Regions from separate parts of the Agrobacterium sp. 16-172Ci genome, predicted to be linked through region 4. Evidence: predicted binding sites of a transcription regulator. Region 4 holds the regulator's gene; each other region holds the start of a gene.

Evidence for each region. The regulator LexA, encoded in region 4, represses DNA repair genes until DNA is damaged. The targets are predictions, from matches to a motif close to TGTTCNNNNTGTGTTCNG.
Region 1: a site for LexA is predicted at 2,381-2,398, ahead of ACQZ40_RS08425 (PA0069 family radical SAM protein). Genes of this name have one in related genera too.
Region 2: a site for LexA is predicted at 2,805-2,822, ahead of ACQZ40_RS00875 (2'-5' RNA ligase family protein). Genes of this name have one in related genera too.
Region 3: a site for LexA is predicted at 2,274-2,291, ahead of recA (recombinase RecA). Genes of this name have one in related genera too.

The regions. Positions count from the first base shown of each region.
Region 1 is NZ_JBNWBW010000006.1:31,144-36,055, forward strand. Features, by position in the region: gene ACQZ40_RS08415 (peptidase S41) at 1-35, opposite strand, end outside; gene ACQZ40_RS08420 (ribonuclease HII) at 118-771, opposite strand; gene ACQZ40_RS08425 (PA0069 family radical SAM protein) at 1,108-2,265, opposite strand; gene ACQZ40_RS08430 (glycosyltransferase family protein) at 2,555-3,073, shown strand; gene ACQZ40_RS08435 (FAD-binding oxidoreductase) at 3,088-4,521, opposite strand; gene ACQZ40_RS08440 (L-threonylcarbamoyladenylate synthase) at 4,572-4,912, opposite strand, start outside.
Region 2 is NZ_JBNWBW010000001.1:171,061-175,972, forward strand. Features, by position in the region: gene ACQZ40_RS00855 (aminopeptidase) at 1-505, opposite strand, end outside; gene ybaK (Cys-tRNA(Pro) deacylase) at 594-1,070, opposite strand; gene ACQZ40_RS00865 (ArsC family reductase) at 1,083-1,430, opposite strand; gene ACQZ40_RS00870 (hypothetical protein) at 1,668-1,835, shown strand; gene ACQZ40_RS00875 (2'-5' RNA ligase family protein) at 2,030-2,746, opposite strand; gene ACQZ40_RS00880 (TetR/AcrR family transcriptional regulator) at 2,937-3,515, shown strand; gene ACQZ40_RS00885 (hypothetical protein) at 3,659-4,147, shown strand; gene ACQZ40_RS00890 (UvrD-helicase domain-containing protein) at 4,491-4,912, opposite strand, start outside.
Region 3 is NZ_JBNWBW010000036.1:16,971-21,882, forward strand. Features, by position in the region: gene ACQZ40_RS23850 (pseudouridine-5'-phosphate glycosidase) at 209-1,132, opposite strand; gene ACQZ40_RS23855 (carbohydrate kinase family protein) at 1,162-2,103, opposite strand; gene recA (recombinase RecA) at 2,350-3,435, shown strand; gene alaS (alanine--tRNA ligase) at 3,668-4,912, shown strand, end outside.
Region 4 is NZ_JBNWBW010000003.1:10,819-15,730, reverse strand. Features, by position in the region: gene ACQZ40_RS04805 (ComEC/Rec2 family competence protein) at 1-322, shown strand, start outside; gene ACQZ40_RS04800 (glutathione S-transferase family protein) at 343-1,020, opposite strand; gene lexA (transcriptional repressor LexA) at 1,295-2,017, opposite strand; gene ACQZ40_RS04790 (TRAP transporter large permease subunit) at 2,264-3,523, opposite strand; gene ACQZ40_RS04785 (TRAP transporter small permease) at 3,520-4,053, opposite strand; gene ACQZ40_RS04780 (TRAP transporter substrate-binding protein) at 4,174-4,912, opposite strand, start outside.

The sequences.
Region 1 (4,912 bases), on a different contig from region 4:
TCCAGAATTTTCTCGAGGTCTTGCGTCAGGGACATGATTTACGGTGCACATAGTTGCTCGTTGATGTCCAGATCGGGTCGATAGCGGAGGTTCTGGCTGGAACTCCATTATTTGTCATCAATCCCGCTTCAGCGGCCTGAAGCTCATCCGGTGCAGCGGGCAAGGCCCGTGGCTTTCGATGGCGCGCAGGTGGGCTGGAGTGCCGTAGCCGGCATGGCCTTCAAAGCCGTAGGATGTGTGCACCACACCCGCGCGTTCCATCATCCGGTCGCGGGTCACTTTGGCGATGATCGAGGCGGCGGCGATGGAGAGGGAGCGGGAATCGCCCTTGATGACGGCTTTGGCCTCGCAGGCGATGCCGGGCGGGCGGTCGCGGCCGTCGGCCAAAACGAGGGCAGGGGAGAGTTCGAGACCGAGCACGGCGCGGCGCATGGCGTCGAGGCTGGCGCGCAGGATATTCATATTGTCGATCAGGCCGGGGCCGGAAGAGGCGACGGATACGATCGAGGTTTCCATGATCTGTACGAACAGGCTTTCCCGCTTCTGCTTCGTCAGCTTCTTGGAATCGTCCATCCCCTTGGGAATATTGTCCGGATCGAGAATGACGGCGGCCGCAACCACCGGTCCGGCCAGAGGTCCCCGTCCTGCCTCATCCGTGCCGGCCACGGGCCAGAGGCCCTTCTTTTTCGCTTCCAGTTCGAAGGAAAAATCCGGACCGGTATCGGCAATATCAAAAAGAGCAGGAGAATCGGGTGTGGCCGTGCGTTTCATGCGGCGAAACTGGCACACACACCCGATCTCCTGCAAGCCCCCGGAAGCGGGCGATGACAGGCGCGGTGAGCCGGGGTCAAGGGGCGTGGCTCGCCGTGCCCCGAAGGTCATCATGACCTTTGATCCTCCAACGGGGCGGCGGAGGAAAAACGATCGCACGCGAGGCGGCGGTTCCGGGAGCGATGTCCGGCGGGCCAGGGAAAACCTGCCGGGCATGTCGTGGGAGCGTGGCCAGTCTAAAAAAGAGGCCGCCGCTTCCTGTCATGTTCTGCCTGATATCGCCGCACGTTCCGTATGGTGCTTCGATCAGGCGGAGTTGTTTTCAGCCTCGGTCTTTCAAAGCAGCGACAATTGCACGCCTGCACCGCCCGGCGGCACGAAGAGATCGTCGCGCAGATGGATGCCGCGGCGGATGAGGCCGAGCCTTTTTGTCGCCATCTCGAAACGCCTGCCGATCTGCCAGGCATAGGGGCCGGCACCCTTCATGCGTTTTCCGAATTCCGCGTCGTAATCCTTGCCGTCGCGCATGGAGCGCACCAGCGACATGACATGACGGTAGCGGTCCGGATAGTTGCGCAGCAGCCAGTCGCGGAACAGCGGGCTCACCTCCAGCGGCAGGCGCAAAAGCACATAAGACGCTTCGGTGGCGCCGGCGGCCTTCCCGGCCTCCAGAATACGCTCGATCTCATGATCGTTGAGCGCCGGGATGACAGGCGCCATCATCACGGCCACGGGAATGCCGGCATCGGTCAGCGCCTTGACGGCTTCCAGCCGCTTCTCGGGCGTGGCGGCGCGCGGTTCCATGTTGCGCGCGAGCTTCCGGTCCAGCGTGGTGACGGAAATACCGACCTTGGCTAGTCCCTTTTTCGCCATGGGCGCCAGAATATCGATATCCCGCTTGATCAACGCCGATTTGGTGACGATGGCGACGGGATGATCGGCCTTGGCCAGCACTTCCAGTATCTGCCGCATGATGCGCCATTCGCGCTCGATCGGCTGATAGGGATCGGTATTGGTGCCGATGGCGATCACCCGCGGCTTGTAGCCCGGTTTTGCCAGTTCCCGTTCCAGCAGCTTCGCCGCATCCGGCTTGGCGAAAAGCTTGGCCTCGAAATCCAGCCCGGCGGAAAGCCCCATATAGCTGTGCGTAGGGCGCGCAAAACAATAGATGCAGCCATGTTCGCAGCCGCGATAGGGATTGATGGAGCGGTCGAAGGGGATGTCGGGCGATTCATTGCGGGTGATGATGCTGCGCGGCTTTTCCACCTGCACCTCGGTGCGGAATTCCGGCATGTCCTCGAGAGTCTGCCAGCCATCGTCGAAAACCTCGTGCTGCAGGGTCTCGAAGCGTCCATCCGGGTTCAGCCCGGCGCCACGGCCGCGACGACGGTCTATCTCGATGCGCAGGCCGGATGCATCGGCCAGCGCATTGGCAATATCCGGCATATGGCTCGGCTGGAAGGCAGCCTGCCCCGAAAGCGTATGGTTTCTCATCTGGATGCTCCCAGGACGCCGCACGCCTCTTGAGGCACGCTCAACGCCCTAAACCGTTTCCATCCGGACAGGCTTTCAACCGCCTTCCGAATGATTAAATTCCTACATCAGGAATGAGAACAATACAAGAACAAAATTGCAAATTCGGCCGTTCTTCAGAGATGGATGGGTGACCGCGACGGGCAGGGCCACGTCGGAGACCGTGCGGTCGGTGGGCATGGGAAGCCGCGTATTTTTACCGCGATGAGCATAGTGGCAATTTATTGTGCGATGCGTTAGAGCTATGCAGATGTTGACAGTCATAATGGAATGCCGGGATCACGAGCCGGAACTGGCGCACACATTGTCTGCGCTTGTAACCGGGGCCGTGGAAGGGCTTGTAAGCGATGTTGTGATTCTCGATCACGGTTCGCGCGATGGATCGTCGCGTGTCGCGGATGCCGCCGGCTGCCGTTTTTATGGGCAGTGGGATATCGAAGACGTGGTGAAGTCCGCACGCGGCGGCTGGCTGCTTTTGATCGAGCCGGGCGCGCGCCCGCAGGCGGGCTGGATCGACGAGATTCTCGAATATGTGGCGATCTGCGCGCAGCCGGCCCGTTTCTCGCCCTCGCGCTATCACCGGCGCAATGTCTTCAGCCGTATGCTGCGGCGTATTCCGCCATTGGAACACGGATATCTTCTGCCAAAGAAACATGCCGTGTCGATTGCGAAATCGGGCATGAGCCTGACGCAATTTGTCGGCGCGCAGAAACCGCGCCGGCTGAATGCGGAAATGGTGCCCGCCTGGGCGCTGCGGGCCTCGGCCTAACCTCGGCGGCCGCTTTACCCGGCCAGAACCTTGCCGGGGTTCATGATGCCGGCGGGGTCGAAAGCGTGCTTGATGCGCCGCATCAGTTCCATTTCGATGCCGGGGCGGATGGCGGCCAGTTCGTCGCGCTTCAACTGCCCGATGCCGTGTTCGGCCGAAATGGAACCGCCGAGCGACAGCACGATGCCATGCACGATCTCGTTCATGTCCCGCCAGCGGCCAATGAATTCGGCCTTGTCGGCACCCACCGGCTGGGAAATATTGTAGTGAATATTACCGTCGCCCAGATGTCCGAAGGCGCAGACGCGGGCGCCGGGTATGGCGGCAAGAACCGCCTTTTCCGCCGTCGCCATGAATTCCGGTATTTTCGACACCGGAACGGAAACATCGTGCTTGATCGAGCCGCCTTCGGGTTTCTGCGCCTCCGACATGCTTTCGCGCATGTGCCAGAGCGCCTGCCGCTGCGCTTCGGACGCGGCGATCACCGCATCCTGAACCAGCCCGGCCTCAAAACCGCGCTCCAGCAGCGATTGCATCATGCTATCTGCCGTTTCGGCCGAGTCGGAGGTGGAAATATCGATGAGCGCGTACCACTCATGCGGCTGTTCCAGGGGATCGCGCACGCCGGGAATATGCTGCGCGGTGAATTCGACGCCGATTCGCGGCATGAGTTCGAAACCGGTCAGCGCCGTGCCGCAGAGGTTAGAGGCCATCTCGAACAGCTTCAGCGCATCTTCGGTGGAGCTGAGACCGGCAAAGGCTACCTGATGGCCGAGCGGTTTCGGGAAGAGTTTCAGCACCGCGCCGGTGATGATGCCAAGCGTGCCTTCGGAACCGATGAAGAGATCGCGCAGATCGTAACCCGTATTGTCCTTTTTCAGCCGGCGCAGCCCGTTCCAGATTTCGCCGGTCGGCAGCACCACTTCCAGCCCAAGGCAAAGCTGGCGCATATTGCCATAGGCGAGCACCGCCGTGCCGCCGGCATTGGTGGCGAGATTGCCGCCGATGCGGCAGGACCCTTGAGAGCCGAGCGACAGCGGGAACATGCGCTCCACGGAATCAGCAGCCTTGTGGATGTAATCGAGAATGCAGCCGGCATCGGCGACGATGATGTTGGCAACGGGATCGATATCGCGAACGCGGTTCATGCGCTCCAGCGACAGGATTATGTCCGTTCCTTCGGCGCGTGGCGTCTGGCCGCCCACTAGGCCGGTATTGCCGGTCTGCGGCACGATGGCGGTGCCGGTCTCGCTGGCGAGCTTCAGGATGGCGGCAACCTCTTCAACCGAACCGGGCTTGATGAGCAGCGGCGAGGCGCCGCGATAAAGCCCGCGATTTTCCACCAGACGCGGCGCCATTTCCGCCGGGTCGCGGACCGCGTTCTTTTCGCCGACAATGGCGGCAAAGCGGTCGAGGATGTCGGAGGAGGGGATGGCGGTGGTCGTCATGGGCGGCGTCTCGCTGTCTCTTGAAACATGGGCGAAATGGGTGAGTGCCGTCAGCCTCGCGGCGCGGCGGCGCGGGAAAGGCGGTCGTTGATCGCCTCTCCGAGACCATGGGTGGGAATGGCGGTGATGGCGATCATGTCTGCGCCGCTTGCATCGGCGGCTTTCAGATAATCGAACAGATTGGCGGCGGCCTCGGAAAGATCGCCGGAAGGGCTGAGATCGAGCACGGTGCGCGCCGTCTCTTCGCCGGCAACGGTGATGCCGCCGAAGCGGATCAGCGCTTCGCCCGGCAGAACCGATGTGGCGTGAAGGCGCACGGCCGCACCCGGCGCGTAATGCGAGGCCAGCATTCCCGGCGCTTCAATGGCGGCGGCGGCTTTTTTCGGCCGTT
Region 2 (4,912 bases), on a different contig from region 4:
CCGCTTCGTCTTCCGCGAGACCGGGGAAAACCTGCTTTGCCCAGGAGGGGTTCGGATAGGAGATGATGTTCCAGTTGATGTCGAAATTAGAAATCTTCTCCAGCGCCGGCTTGTAGGCCGTGGAGTTGGCCTTGTTGGCGCGGGCTACCTTGGCGGGGTCCTGTTCGGCCAGCAGCATGGGATTGTCGCCGGCAATCGCCAGCCGCGCCGCGCCATTGGCATAGGCCTTCGCCATGCCTTCATAAAGCCAGCCGGAAGCCCGGTCGAAATTGGCGTCGCTGGCGTGGCGATAGCGGGCAAGCGTGGTTTCTTCGTCGGAATAGAAAGTGGTGACCAGTCCGCCACCCGCCATATAGGCGTGTTTGGTCAAAAATCGCACCAGCGGCAGGGCTGCCAGCGGTGCGGTAATCACCAGATCCTGATCCTTCTGCAATTGCAGGCCGACCTTGACCGCGACTTCGGCCAGTTTTTCGAGTTTGACGGGATCGATGGGGGAAACGGTCATGATCTGCCTTCGTCTATTTCAATAGGAGGCGCCGACCATAGCCCATTCCTTCCGAAAGCCAAATGCTTTCAGGGGCGCATCCCGCGCTTCAATCGGCGACCAGCGGCGCGGCAATCGCCTTCAGTGCGCTTTGGGCATCGCGGGGCGAAAGCCTCACCTGCAGGCCGCGTTGTCCGCCATTCATGTAGACATAATCATGCGCCATGGCCCCGGCCTCAATGGCCGTTGGCACCTGTTTCTTCTGCCCGAAAGGGCTGATGCCGCCGACATGATAACCGGTGGCGCGCTCCGCATCGGCAGGCTTCATCATGCTGGCGGATTTGCCTCCGAAGGCGGCGGCCAGCTTCTTCATGCTGACCTCGCGATCCGAAGGGACGACGACGCAGACTGGCTTGCCATCCAGCTCCGCCATCAGCGTTTTCAGGACGAGATGCGGTGGCTCACCGATCGCCTCGGCCGCCTGCAGGCCGATGCGGTCGGCATTCGGGTCGTAATCATAGGTGACGGTGGTGAAGGCAACGCCGGCCTTGGTCAGCATTTGGGTGGCACGGGTTGTTTTGGACATGGCGGGCTGCGTTCACGCAAAGAGGGTCTGGTAGGTTTCAGGCTTGAAACCGACGGTTATCCTGCCCTTCGCTTCCAGCACGGGACGCTTGATCATGGAGGGCTGTTCCAGCATCAGCCCGATGGCCTTCTCACGGGTGAGATCGGCCTTCTGGCCGTCATCGAGTTTCTTGAAGGTCGTGCCGGCGCGGTTGAGAACCGTTTCCCAGCCCGCGGCATCGCACCATGTTTCCAGATGAGCACGGTCGATGCCGGCCGCCTTATAGTCATGGAAAGAATAGTCGACACCGTTGGCTTCCAGCCAGCCTCTGGCCTTCTTCATCGTGTCGCAGTTCTTGATGCCGTAAATCGTGACCGTCATGCCATCTGCCTCGTCGTCTCTAAAAGCACTTCCGGCATAACAAAATATCCGTCTTATTCAACCCGCCTCCTGAAGTGCCCTGCGCATATACCCGGTCGCGGTGCCTAAGCCATGCAAAATCGCAATGGCTGATATCCAAACGAGCGCGAGCAAAGCTGCATGGCTTCCCTGCTGCATCATGAGTTGTAGAACGGGCCGGAAATGCCCATTATCTGGGCATCAAAGATGGAGAGAAAAATGCGTCAGGTTGCAAAGACATCGCGTAACTTCTTCGGTGAAACTTTCGCCGTTCTCGGTGCAGCGCTCTCGGTTTCGGCCGCTGTTCGCGCACATCGTAAGCCCGCCCGCGCCGATCTCGAAGCCCTCGGCATCGACGGCAAGGCTTTCGACAAGGTACAGCTCTAAGCTGGTCATCATCCGTTGCGAGGCGATATCGCCTCGCTTGCGTTCGATAACCGGATCGGTTTTCGGCTGGCGCGGCGGATATGCGGCTGGCGCAAAAAAAGCGCCGGATTCGCACAAGAAGGCTCCGCATAGTTCCCCATGGAGAGTGCGGAAAAATTGTCGGTATCAGAGCGCTACGCCGCTTCAGGTGCATGTTATCGCACTGACGCCCTTTGTGTCGGCCGTTTCGAAGGTCCGATCACTTTTTCCGGCAAATGGAGCTGGCTTTCAGGCCGTTCATAACGCTCCGCTTTCGGCGAGAGTGCGAAGCGCCCGAGCAGTTCATGCCGTGTTTCGCCATTGTGGCTGAAAACGAGTTCGAAGCTCCCCGCAAGCCAGCTATAGGGTTTGTCAGCCGGCATCAACTCAATTTTCCCGCAGCCGTAGATAACGGTGAGATGTGGCGTAAACGACGATGCGGCGACATAGGGCAGGTTTGCCCGCCGCAGGGCGCGGCGCACCATTTTCGCCAGAGCCCTAAGTTCCTGCATCTCGCGGCTGCTGTGTAGCGCCAGACTGTTGCGATTGCCTAAAAGCGATGTTCCATCGAATGTGATCGGAACGGGCCGAGCCTTGATCTCCCCCAGCGCTGCCTTCAGCCTTTCTACTAGCCCGTGAGGCACGGTCTCGAAACCTCCGATACAGAGCAGGGTTATGTGCAGAAGCTCCGGCGGATAGGCCTCACGCTTCGTCCGCCCTGCGGCATGGCGCGCCGCATCGGCAAAAATTCGTTCCGCCAGGGCGGCCGGCGGTTTCACCGTGATCAAGAGCTTGCTGCTAAATCGCGGATTGAAACGCCGTATTTTCTCCGGCTCCCATCCTTCGAAGAAAAGCTGCCTTAAACCTCCTTCATTTGCCAACCCAAAACCCATAGCGATGCTCCACGGCCTTTGCCTGGGCCGGGATATTATCACCAACGGCAATAATTAAAAGAACAAAAAGAGAACAAAAGCCTTGGGTGCTTACCCGATGCCGGGAAATAGCCGGGAGCGCCTTTTTCGCAGCCGCAGGTTAAAACCGCCTGATATTGACATTCTACCTACTAATTGGTAGGCAGCTCTCATGAAAAATCCACAGACCAAAGCCGATGAAATCCTCCGTTGCGCACGCTCCCTGATCATAAAGGGCGGCTACAACAGTTTCAGCTATGCCGACGTTTCCGCCGTGGTCGGCATTCGCAATGCGAGCATTCACCATCACTTTCCCAGCAAGTCCGATCTGGTCCAAAAACTCGTTGCGCAATACAGGCAGGAGGCGGAAGCGGGTATCGCCGAACTGGAGCAAAACATTTCCGACCCGCTCGAACAGCTCCGCGCCTATATCGGCTATTGGGAGGGCTGTATCGCCGAGGCCACTCACCCCTTCTGCGTCTGCGCTCTGCTCGCCAGTGAAATTCCGGTTCTTCCTGAAACGGTCGCTCTTGAAGTGCGCGCGCATTTTCGAAGTCTCTCCGACTGGCTCACCGCCGTTCTGGAACGTGGCGTTGCCCAGGGGCGCCTCGCGCTGAACGGAACCACCAGAGCCAATGCTGAAATCTTCATGGCCACCGTGCATGGCGCGATGCTTTCCGCCCGTGCCCATGGTGATGCGACGACTTTTGGCGCAATAACCCGCCCCATGCTGGAGCGCATGACCGCTTGAAATCGCAGTTTCGCGAGGGGGCTCGATGCATGACCCGAGCGGCACGCCACCGAAAAAATAGACCGTAGTAAGCTGGCAGATTTGTCGATGACGGTCTGCTTCCCGGACCACCACGTCCTTTTGGACGAGAAAGGCAATCTCTCATGTTCGGAATCTCTCCGATCGGCTGGATCCATACGCTTGGAAGCCTGCCGGCCATTCCCGCCGCCATTTACATGTTTGCCCGCCACGGCCGAATCGTTCCCCGATCAGCGCCAGGCACTCTTTATCTTGTCTCCATGCTGATTGGCGCTGCGACGGTCTTCCTCGTGGCACATCAGCCGATCAGTTACGGCGTTGGCGTCCTGACCATCCTGTTCCTGCTCGCAGGTTACGGCATCGAAGGCGTTCTGGGTTCAACGCGCATGGCCAGATATATCGAAACCATCTGTCTCAGCATCAGTGCGTTTCTTTTGATGGTCCCGACGGTGAGCGAAATCCTGCGTCGTGTTCCAGACGGTCACCCTCTGGTTACGGACCTGAAATCGCCGCTGCTTCTCGGCGCTCAGGCAGGGTTGCTGGCGATCCTCGTGGTTGGCCTGACCGCCCAGATCATCTATCTCGCACGGCAAAACAGAAACGCCGCGAACTAGTCGCGGCGCCATCTTTATAGGACCTGTCGAGTATAGTCCTTATTCCCACTCGATTGTTCTAAGCCCAGTTAGGTCATTGATCTAGCTGGATTTTTTCTTACTCTGCGCTCTGGTAGCCGCCTCATGGGCCGTCAAAAAGTTACGGTGTTGATTTCTAAGGGAAATTACATTGGAAATTTTTTTCTGGGTTTCGGCATCTATCGATGACGATCAGTCCCCTCTGGGCTGTTGCCGGTCCCGCGAAGCACTGCGAGGCGCACAGAAAAGTACCGTCATTCCCTATAGCAGAGTCTCTCCTCATGGGCGAGCCGGACGCGACGGTCACCGCGAGCGGTTGCCATGCTTATGCCGGCACGGCCGCTGGCTCCGCTGGCAAGGCGACGATGTTGTCGACCCCGAACCAAGCCGTAAGCCGCGCCATCGCGTTAGCGCTGAGCACCTGAGTGAACAGGAGCGCAAGACGGACCTTTGGCCGAGAACATGCCACGTAGAAGAGGTTGCGGTTGTTCTCGAAGAACTCTGCTTTATCGGCGGGCGGACCGGGCTCGATCCATTCGAGCATCTGGCCGAAGTTGTATTTGTTCCAGCCGCGACCGACGATCACGAGCACGTTCTCGAACTCGGCGCCCTTGACGCCGTGCTTCGTGGCGAAGGGAGTGTGACCGTCGATGAAGCGATCAAGTGCGACTAGCTCAGCATAAGGGACGGCACGCAGCTTCCGGAGCTGGGTAATACGGCGGGACTCTCCCTCGATCGGCTCGGGGC
Region 3 (4,912 bases), on a different contig from region 4:
CGAGGCGTTTGGCAAAGCTGGATCATCCGCAATCCGTCACCCCGGACCAGATCCGGGGTCCAGCGTGATCAAGTCCTTGATCACGAAAGACTCTTTCACGGCGCAGACGCGCCGTGGCTGGATGCCGGATCTAGTCCGGCACGACGGAGGAGAGGTTTTCGAACCCTGCCGTCACCCGCAAACTTGAGGATGATCCCAACCCCGGCGGTTAGTTCAGCGCCACCGCAATCTCCGCAGCCAACTGCGCATTGTTGCGCACCAGCGCGATATTGGTTTCCAGGCTGCGGCCATCCGTCAGGCGGAAGATGTCGCCAAGCAGGTAGGGGGTGACTTCCTTGCCGGTGATATCGTCGCGCTCGGCGTGGGAGATGGCGCGGTTGATGTAGATTTCCATCTCCTCGCGCGGAATTTCATCCTCTTCCGGCACGGGATTGGCCACCAGCATGCCGCCATCGATGCCGAGCTGTTCGCGGGTTGTCTGGAAATTGGCGATTGCCGCCGGGCTGTTGAGCGAGAGCGGGCTCGGCAGGCCGGAGGAGCGCGACCAGAAAGCCGGGAACTCTTCCGAGCCGAAAGTGACGACCGGCACGCCATTGGTTTCGAGAACCTCGAGCGTCTTCGGAATATCGAGAATGGCCTTGGCGCCGGCGCAGACGACGATCACGCCGGTCTTCGCAAGCTCGGTCAGATCGGCGGAGATGTCGAAGGTCTCTTCCGCACCCTTGTGCACGCCGCCGATGCCGCCGGTGGCGAAAACGCGGATGCCGGCGCGGGCGGCGGCGATCATGGTGGCGGCCACCGTGGTGGCGCCGGTGCGGCGCTCGGCGATCGCAAAGGCGATATCGGCGCGCGAGACCTTGATGGCGTCGGTGGTCTGGGCCAGCGCCTCGAGCTGGTCCTTCTCAAGGCCGATATGCAGGGTGCCGTGAATGACCGCGATGGTGGCCGGAACCGCACCCTGATCGCGGATGATCTGTTCGACGCTTTCCGCCATCTCGATATTGCCGGGATAGGGCATGCCGTGGGTGATGATGGTCGATTCAAGCGCCACGATCGGCGCACCGCGCTGCTTGGCGGCGGCGACTTCCTGAGAATAGACGATGGGCAGGAGCGGGGAGATAGGGCGGGTCATTTCATCTGTTCCAGTTTTTAAAAGCGGGTTCATGCCAGCATTTCAGCCCGGGGAACAAGCCCCAACATGGCTTCGACACTGTCTTTTGATAGTTCGTGGGAGGTGGCGAACGGTGACTGCACGGTGATGGCCGCTGCCGCCGCGCCTTGCCTCAACGCTTCCGCAATCGTCTTTCCCTCGGCGATGGCGGCGAGATAACCCGACGCCATCGCGTCGCCCGCGCCGGTCACATCCTTCACCTCGCGGATGAGGGGCGGATGGAGGATCGCCGTCTCCCTCCTGCTGAAGGCCACCACCTCGCTCGCGCCGTGGGTGACGACGCCGCCGGCAAGCCCGGCCTTGCGCATAATGTCGGGCCAGTCGCGGACATTGGCCGTCGTTTCGCCGGTGAGCGCGCGGGCTTCCGCCTCGTTCATGAAGAGAATGTCTATATCGCCGAGCACCGCTTTCAGCTTCACCGCCTTGGCGGGGGATATGGCGATGGCCGCCAGCGGTTTCTCGCAGGCGCGGGCGACGAGGCCGAGCGCCGTCAGCGTATCTTCCGGCAGGTTGGCGTCGCAGAGCAGGATATCGCTCGCCGTGATCGCCTCGCGCACGGCGCGTATCTTCAGGCGGCGCGGGGTGAAGAGCTTATAGAGGTCCATATCGGCCAGCGCGATGACCAGATTGCCGTCACGCTCCAGAATGGCGGTGTAGCTTGGCGTGCGGCGGTCGAGGAAGGTGAAGGGCGTGTCTTCCACGCCCGCCTGCCGTGCGGCCTCCGCCACCGCCTCACCGGTCGCGTCGCCGCCGCGCGGGGCGATGATGCGGACCTGAAAACCGAGGCGGGAAAGATTGCGCGCGGCGTTGAAACCGCCGCCGCCGGCCTCTTCCATCCAGGAGCCGGGGTTGCTCGCGCCGGGCGCGGTTTCAGTCTCGATCATACCGCGCCTGTCGATATGCGCGCCGCCCAGAACGAGTATTTTCTTCACGCTTGCGTTTCCCTCTTTGGCGGATGGAAAGACCGGACGATTCGGCCTAAACTGACGTCTTCCTGACCTCGCATCCGGTTTGCGGCCATGGGCCGGGCACGGAAAAACGAAAGCAGAACAAACGACTTATCGCTATTTGTTTTCAATATGCTGGCTCAGCCTTGCGAAATGAGAACAAATAGAGTACATACCGTTTCCATACTGCTTCATTGCCTGTGCGGCTTCAATAACCTAAAGGTGGTTCGGATGGCACAAAATTCTTTGCGTCTCGTAGAGGATAAATCGGTGGATAAAAGCAAGGCACTGGAAGCGGCGCTCTCCCAGATCGAACGGTCGTTCGGCAAGGGATCGATCATGAAGCTCGGTTCCAATGAAAACGTGGTTGAAGTGGAGACCGTTTCGACGGGTTCGCTCAGCCTGGATATCGCGCTCGGCATCGGCGGTCTGCCGAAGGGGCGCATCATTGAAATTTATGGCCCGGAAAGCTCGGGCAAGACGACGCTGGCATTGCAGACCATTGCCGAAGCCCAGAAGAAGGGCGGCATATGCGCCTTCGTGGACGCCGAACATGCGCTCGATCCGGTCTATGCCCGCAAGCTCGGTGTGGATTTGCAGGGCCTTCTGATCTCGCAGCCCGACACGGGCGAACAGGCGCTGGAAATTACCGATACGCTGGTGCGTTCCGGCGCGGTTGACGTGCTGGTCGTCGACTCCGTTGCGGCACTGACGCCGCGGGCGGAAATTGAAGGCGAGATGGGCGACAGCCTGCCGGGTCTTCAGGCCCGTCTGATGAGCCAGGCGCTGCGCAAGCTGACCGCGTCGATCTCCAAGTCGAAGTGCATGGTGATCTTCATCAACCAGATCCGCATGAAGATCGGCGTCATGTTCGGTTCGCCGGAAACGACGACGGGCGGTAACGCTCTGAAGTTCTATGCGTCCGTTCGTCTTGACATTCGCCGCATCGGCTCCGTCAAGGAGCGCGAAGAGGTTGTCGGCAACCAGACGCGCGTCAAGGTCGTCAAGAACAAGATGGCGCCGCCCTTCAAGCAGGTGGAATTCGACATCATGTATGGCGAAGGCGTTTCCAAGACCGGTGAGCTTGTCGATCTCGGCGTGAAGGCCGGCATCGTCGAGAAGTCCGGTGCATGGTTCTCCTATAACAGCCAGCGTCTGGGGCAGGGGCGTGAAAACGCCAAGATATTCCTGCGCGACAATCCGGAAACGGCCAATGAAATCGAACTGGCGCTGCGCCAGAATGCCGGCCTGATCGCCGACCGCTTCCTGCAGAATGGCGGCCCGGAAGCCGGTGACAGCGACGGTGACGACAGCTGATTTGGGTGACGCCGCGGGGTGTGTTCCGCCCCGCTGCTGCGCTGGATATGAATTGGCATAACAAAAAGGCCGTGCGATTTGCCTCGCATGGCCCTTTTTGTTTGTCGGCGCGCCTTCGCGGGCCTCCATGGCTGGACAGGGCCGGGTGCGGACGATAAAAGCCAGTGATTTTGCAATATAGCCATCCTTCGGGGTGGAAGTGATGGACTCCAGCTGTGAGCGGTGTGTGGGCATGAGCGGTGTGAATGAAATTCGGTCGACCTTTCTCGACTACTTCAAGAAGAACGGACACGAGATCGTGCCCTCCAGCCCGCTGGTGCCGCGCAACGATCCGACACTGATGTTCACCAATGCCGGCATGGTGCAGTTCAAGAACGTCTTCACCGGTCTTGAAAGCCGTCCCTATTCCACGGCCGCTTCGGCGCAGAAGTGCGTGCGCGCCGGCGGCAAGCATAACGACCTCGACAATGTGGGTTATACCGCCCGTCACCACACCTTTTTCGAAATGCTCGGCAATTTCTCCTTCGGCGATTATTTCAAGGAAGAAGCGATCACCCATGCCTGGAACCTGATCACCAAGGAATTCGGCATCGACCGCAACCGTCTGCTGGTCACCGTCTACCACACCGACGACGAGGCCTTTAACCTCTGGAAGAAGATCGCCGGTTTCTCTGACGACCGTATCATCCGCATCCCGACCAGCGACAATTTCTGGGCGATGGGCGATACCGGCCCCTGCGGTCCGTGTTCGGAAATCTTCTACGATCATGGCGATCATATCTGGGGCGGCCCGCCCGGCTCGCCGGAAGAAGATGGCGACCGTTTCATCGAAATCTGGAACCTCGTCTTCATGCAATATGAGCAGCTGACGAAGGAAGAGCGCATCGACCTGCCGCGTCCGTCGATCGACACCGGCATGGGTCTTGAGCGCATTTCGGCGCTGCTGCAGGGCAAGCATGACAATTACGATACGGACCTGTTCCGCGCGCTGATTTCCGCTTCCGTGGAAGCGACCGGCGTTCCGGCCGAAGGCGAAAAGCGCGCCAGCCACCGCGTCATCGCCGACCACCTGCGCTCGTCCGCCTTCCTGATCGCCGATGGCGTCCTGCCGTCGAACGAAGGTCGCGGTTATGTTCTGCGCCGCATCATGCGCCGCGCCATGCGCCACGCCGAGCTTCTCGGCGCGCGCGAGCCGCTGATCTACAAGCTTTTGCCGGCGCTTGTGCAGCAGATGGGCCGCGCCTATCCGGAACTGGTCCGTGCCGAGGCGCTGATTTCCGAGACGCTGAAGCTTGAGGAAACCCGTTTCCGCAAGACGCTGGAACGCGGCCTGTCGCTGCTTTCCGATGCCACTTCGACACTTCACAAGGGCGACATGCTGGATGGCGAGACCGCCTTCAAGCTTTACGACACCTATGGCTTCCCGCTGGACCTGACGCAGGATGCGCTGCGCGCCCGCGAAATCGGTGTCGATATT
Region 4 (4,912 bases):
ATGGATCATCGTTCTGGAAGATGGCCGCTTTGCCGGAAAGGCTTGCGATATCGCCGATATCATTATCGTCTCCCGCAGAACGTCCTTCTCCCAATGCCGCTCGGGTGCACTTCTGCTGAACCGGGATATCCTGCGACGGATCGGTTCGCTGGAAATGGACTTCGCCGGCAACGAGCAGGCAGCGGTCGTCGGCAGGCTGCGCGCCGCAATCGCCGGCATGGACAGGCCCTGGAGCGAACATCGCTATTACGACTGGAAAAGCGGCCGTTTCGATCACGACGTGCCTGATGCCATCATGCGGTTGCTGGCGGCATCGCAATAAAGTGCCGCCAGCATGGACCGTCAGGGCTTGATGCGCAGATCCGCGGTCAATTCGCCGATCCCGCTAATTTCCTCTTCATGCGCCGCATCGCGCCAGACTTCCTTCAGTCCGGCCTCGTACCATTCGCGCATCGCGGGAAGGGCGAGCAGCCGGTCGCAATAGGCTTTCGCCGCGGGCGAAAGTTCCGCGCCATAAGTCTGGAAACGAAATGCCACCGGGCAGAAGAAGGCATCGACCGCCGTGAATTTCTGGCCGGCAAGAAAAGGCCCGCCGAATTTCGCGAGGCCTTCGCTCCACAGCGTATCGATGCGCTTTATATCGGCCGCAAGCCCGGTATCGCCACCCTTCGGCTTTACCCGAATGCCGACCGACATCGGGTAGAGATTGCGCAGCGAGGAAAAGCCCGCATGCATTTCGCTCGCCGCCGAACGTGACCAGGCCCGTGCCTGCTTGTCGGTCGCCCAGACGCCCTGGTGTCTTTCCGCCAGATATTCGGCGATCGACAGCGATTCCCAAACCGTCACGCCCTCATCGACAAGGCAGGGCACCTTGCCGGTCGGCGAGAAGGTGGAGAAGGAAACGCCTTCTCCGAACGGAACGAGTTTTTCATCGAAGGCGATGCCGAGCGTGCGCATCAACACCCAGGGCCGTAGCGACCATGAGGAGTAATTCTTGTTGGCGATATAAAGATCGTACATGACATGTTTCCCCGATATGACGCGCATTTCTATACCGGCGGATGGCCTTTGGAATATTGCAAATAATCCATGGCTCCCATAAGCCGCGTTGATGAATGGGAAGGTGAGGGAAGGGAGAAGGAGGCATATCCACGTCACCGCCCGGAGATGAGGGCGAAACACACCCTCTCTTTACTTGCGCAGGGCCGAATTGTTCCAGGGAACAAGCCAAGATGCCTCAAAGGGAGCGTCCTCTTCTCGATGACGCCCCTGGCGAAAAAAGGCGGGCTGCCAATTAATGATAACGGCGGATCAGCCCCACGAGCTTGCCCTGGATTTTCACCCGGTCCGGTCCGAAGATGCGGGTCTCATAGGCGGGGTTGGCGGCTTCCAGAGCGATGGACGCTCCCTTGCGGCGGAAACGCTTGAGGGTCGCTTCTTCATCATCCACCAGTGCCACGACGATGTCGCCCGGATTGGCCGTGTTGCCGTTGCGGATGATGACGGTATCGCCATCAAAAATGCCGGCTTCGATCATCGAGTCGCCCTTGACCTCAAGAGCGTAATGTTCGCCCGAGCCGAGCATGTCGACCGGCACGGCCACATCATGGGTGTTGTTCTGGATGGCGGAAATCGGCACACCGGCGGCGATGCGGCCCATGACCGGCACGGTGGCGGCGCCGGCGAAATCATTAGTGGGCGCCTTGGGGGCAGGGGCCGGCTCCGGCGTCTTCGGTTTGCCGAGGCTGCCTTCGATGACGCTCGGCGAGAAGCCGCGCTGCGGCCTTGCACCCGGCGCATAGGCCTCCGGTAGCTTGATGACTTCCAGCGCCCGCGCCCTGTTAGGTAGCCGGCGAATAAAGCCGCGCTCCTCGAGTGCCGTGATCAGCCGGTGGATGCCGGATTTGGATGCAAGATCGAGTGCGTCCTTCATTTCATCGAAGGAGGGCGGCACGCCGGACTCTTTCATTCTTTCATGAATGAAGAGAAGCAATTCCTGCTGTTTGCGCGTGAGCATGAGGAAAACACCCTTGAGAATCGTCGTTGAAGTCGCGAAACAAATACAGAACGAACACTATATGTTCCATATGTGTTCCGCAATCCCCTAAAACTTCGTGAAGGGTGCATCGCAGATCGTGATTTGATCGTCGAAACTATCAACAAAGCAGATCTAACGATGTGTGCCGCATCTTGAATACCAGAAACCACCGATCGGAGAGACCCGGCCGGTGGTTTCTGGCTGCCGTTTGCTACGGCTCTTATATCAGTAGATCGTGAGCGCAGGAATGAAGCTGACCGCGATGAGGAGCAGCATCGCCATGGTGAAGAACGGCCACAATTCCTTCGTCGTCGCGCCGAGCGGCGCTCTGGCTATGGAGGACGAGATGAAGAGTGTGGTGCCGATCGGTGGCGTATAGAGCCCGATACCGAGATTGATGACCATCATCATGCCGAGCTGCACCCGGTCGAGCCCGATCATATCGGCGAGCGGCACGAAGATCGGTCCGAGCAGCAGGATCGACGGCGGCAGATCGAGCGGCATGCCGATGATCAGCATCAGGATGTTCATCATGAGAATGATCAGGATCGGGTTGGAGATATTCTCGGCCACCCAGGTGGCGAAATGCTGGGGCGCCTGATCGAAGGTCAGCACCCAGCCCACCGCCGCACTGCCCATGATGACCAGCATGACGACGCCGGTTGCGGAACCAGCTTCGACGAAATTGTCGCAGAAACGCTTCCACGTCAGATCGCGATAAAAGAAGATGCTGAGCACGAGCGAATAGACGACGGAAAGAACGGCCACTTCGGTTGGCGTTGCAAAGCCGAAGCGGAGGCCGAGGATGATCAGGATCGGCAGGAGGATCGCCGGCAGGCTGCGGAATGCAAGTAGCGCCAGATCGCGCTTGCGGATGCTTTCGTCACGCACCGCATAACCGCGCCGCACGGCAATGGCCCAGCAGACGAAGATGAAACCGGCGGCCATGAGCAGGCCCGGCAGAATGCCGGCGATGAACAGATTGGCGATGCTGACGCCGCTGACCAATGAATAGAGGATCATCGGGATCGACGGCGGAATGAGCACGTCGATGACCGCTGAGGTGGCATTGTTGGCCGCACAGAGGGGAGCGGGGTAGCCTTGGCGCTTTTGCCATGGAATGAGCACCGAACCGAGTGCGCTCGCATTGGCGACCGCGGAGCCGGACACGCCGCCGAACACGACCGACGAAATGACGGTGGTGGAAAGCGGGCCGCCGCGCCAGCGCTGCATGGCCTTGGAGGCGAGTTCCAGAAGCTGGGTTCCGAGTTTGCCGCCGAGCATCAGCGTGCCCGCGAGCATGAAGAACGGCAGCGCCAGCATCGGGAAAGACTGCGTCTGGTCGTACACCTGCTGCGCCACGATCAAAAGCGGCACATAACCGTTCCACAGCACGGCGACGCCGGCAGAGATGATCAGCGCATAACCGACCGGAACCGCAATCATCATTAGAATACAAAATGCAATGATCATCACGATGGTCATAGCGGCATCTCCTCGGTTGCACCGTGCGGGCGGGCATGCCAGCCGCTGGAGAGAATGCGCAGGCTCGCGGTTGCGGTCGTGACCGAGACCAGTGCCGCGCCGAAGGCGATGGAATAATATCCGATGCTATTGGGCAATTGCAGCACAGGGCTGATTTCCGCGCCAGCGATCTCGGCGACGACAAGCGCCTGCTGCGCGAGAATGACGAAACTTGCGACCGTCACGAGATTGGCGAACAGCAGAACGCCCACCTTGCCGCGTTCGTCGAACTTGTCATAGATCCATTCAACCGCCATATGCGCGCCGCTCTGCGCGGCAAGGGTAATGCCAGCGACGATGAACCATGGAAACAGCATGGTTGGCAGTTCTTCCGCAAAATCCAGCCCGCCGGATGTCGATAGATAGCGGACGATGACGTTTGCGGTCATGATGACCGTGAGCAGAATGCCGGTTGCCACGATGATGATGCGGCAGAGGGTGGCGATGAAACTGTCAACGCGATTGGCGGCGGACAAGGCTCCTTCGAGCATTGGCGCATCTCCTGAAAACTGAAACCGTATGAATGTCGGCGTGAGCGAGGCTCCCGCCGATCCTGTCGGTGGACATGAAGGCGAGGCCTGGCGGCATGCGCCGGCCCGGCATCCTGCTCGTCAGCCCTTGGCAGCCTTTTCCAGCGCGGCGACGAAATCGCCGAAGGGCTTCTGCTTCCATGTCTCCAGCACCTGCGCGGTCGCTTTCGCGAAGGCCGCGTGGTCGAGGTCTTCCACCACCTCGATGGCGGCATTGGCCCTGAAGGCGGCCAGTGACGCGCTTGCCTTTTCCGCCGAGAGTTTGCGCTGAAGCGCGCCTGCCTCCTTCGCAGCCGCCTTGACCGCCTCAAAATCCTTGCCCAGCCGCCCCTCGGCGAATTTGGACATCAGGAACGGGGTGGACTCCCATTTATGGGCGGTGAGGCTGATATGTTTGTTGACCTCGTAAAGCTTGGAGCTTTCGATATTCACGAGCGGATTTTCCTGCCCGTCAACGACACCCTGCTGAAGCGCGATGTAGAGTTCGCCAAACGCGATCTGAACCGTCGCCGCATCCAGCGCCTTGAAGATATCCATGGTCATCGGGTCGGCCGGCGTGCGGATTTTCAGGCCCGCGACGTCCTGTGGCTTGGTGATGGCGTGTTTGGAGTTGGAGACATGGCGGATGCCGTTATCCCACCAGTCGAGCGGCACGATGCCGACCTTCTGGAAACGCGCATCGAGCGATGCGCCGACATCGCCCTCGAGTACCTTGATCGCCTGATCGGCATTGCTGAACAGAAAGGGCAGGCCAAGCGCCGCAAGTTCTGGAACAACGCTCGAAACCGGACCCTGGCTGTTGGCGGTGAAATCCAGCGCC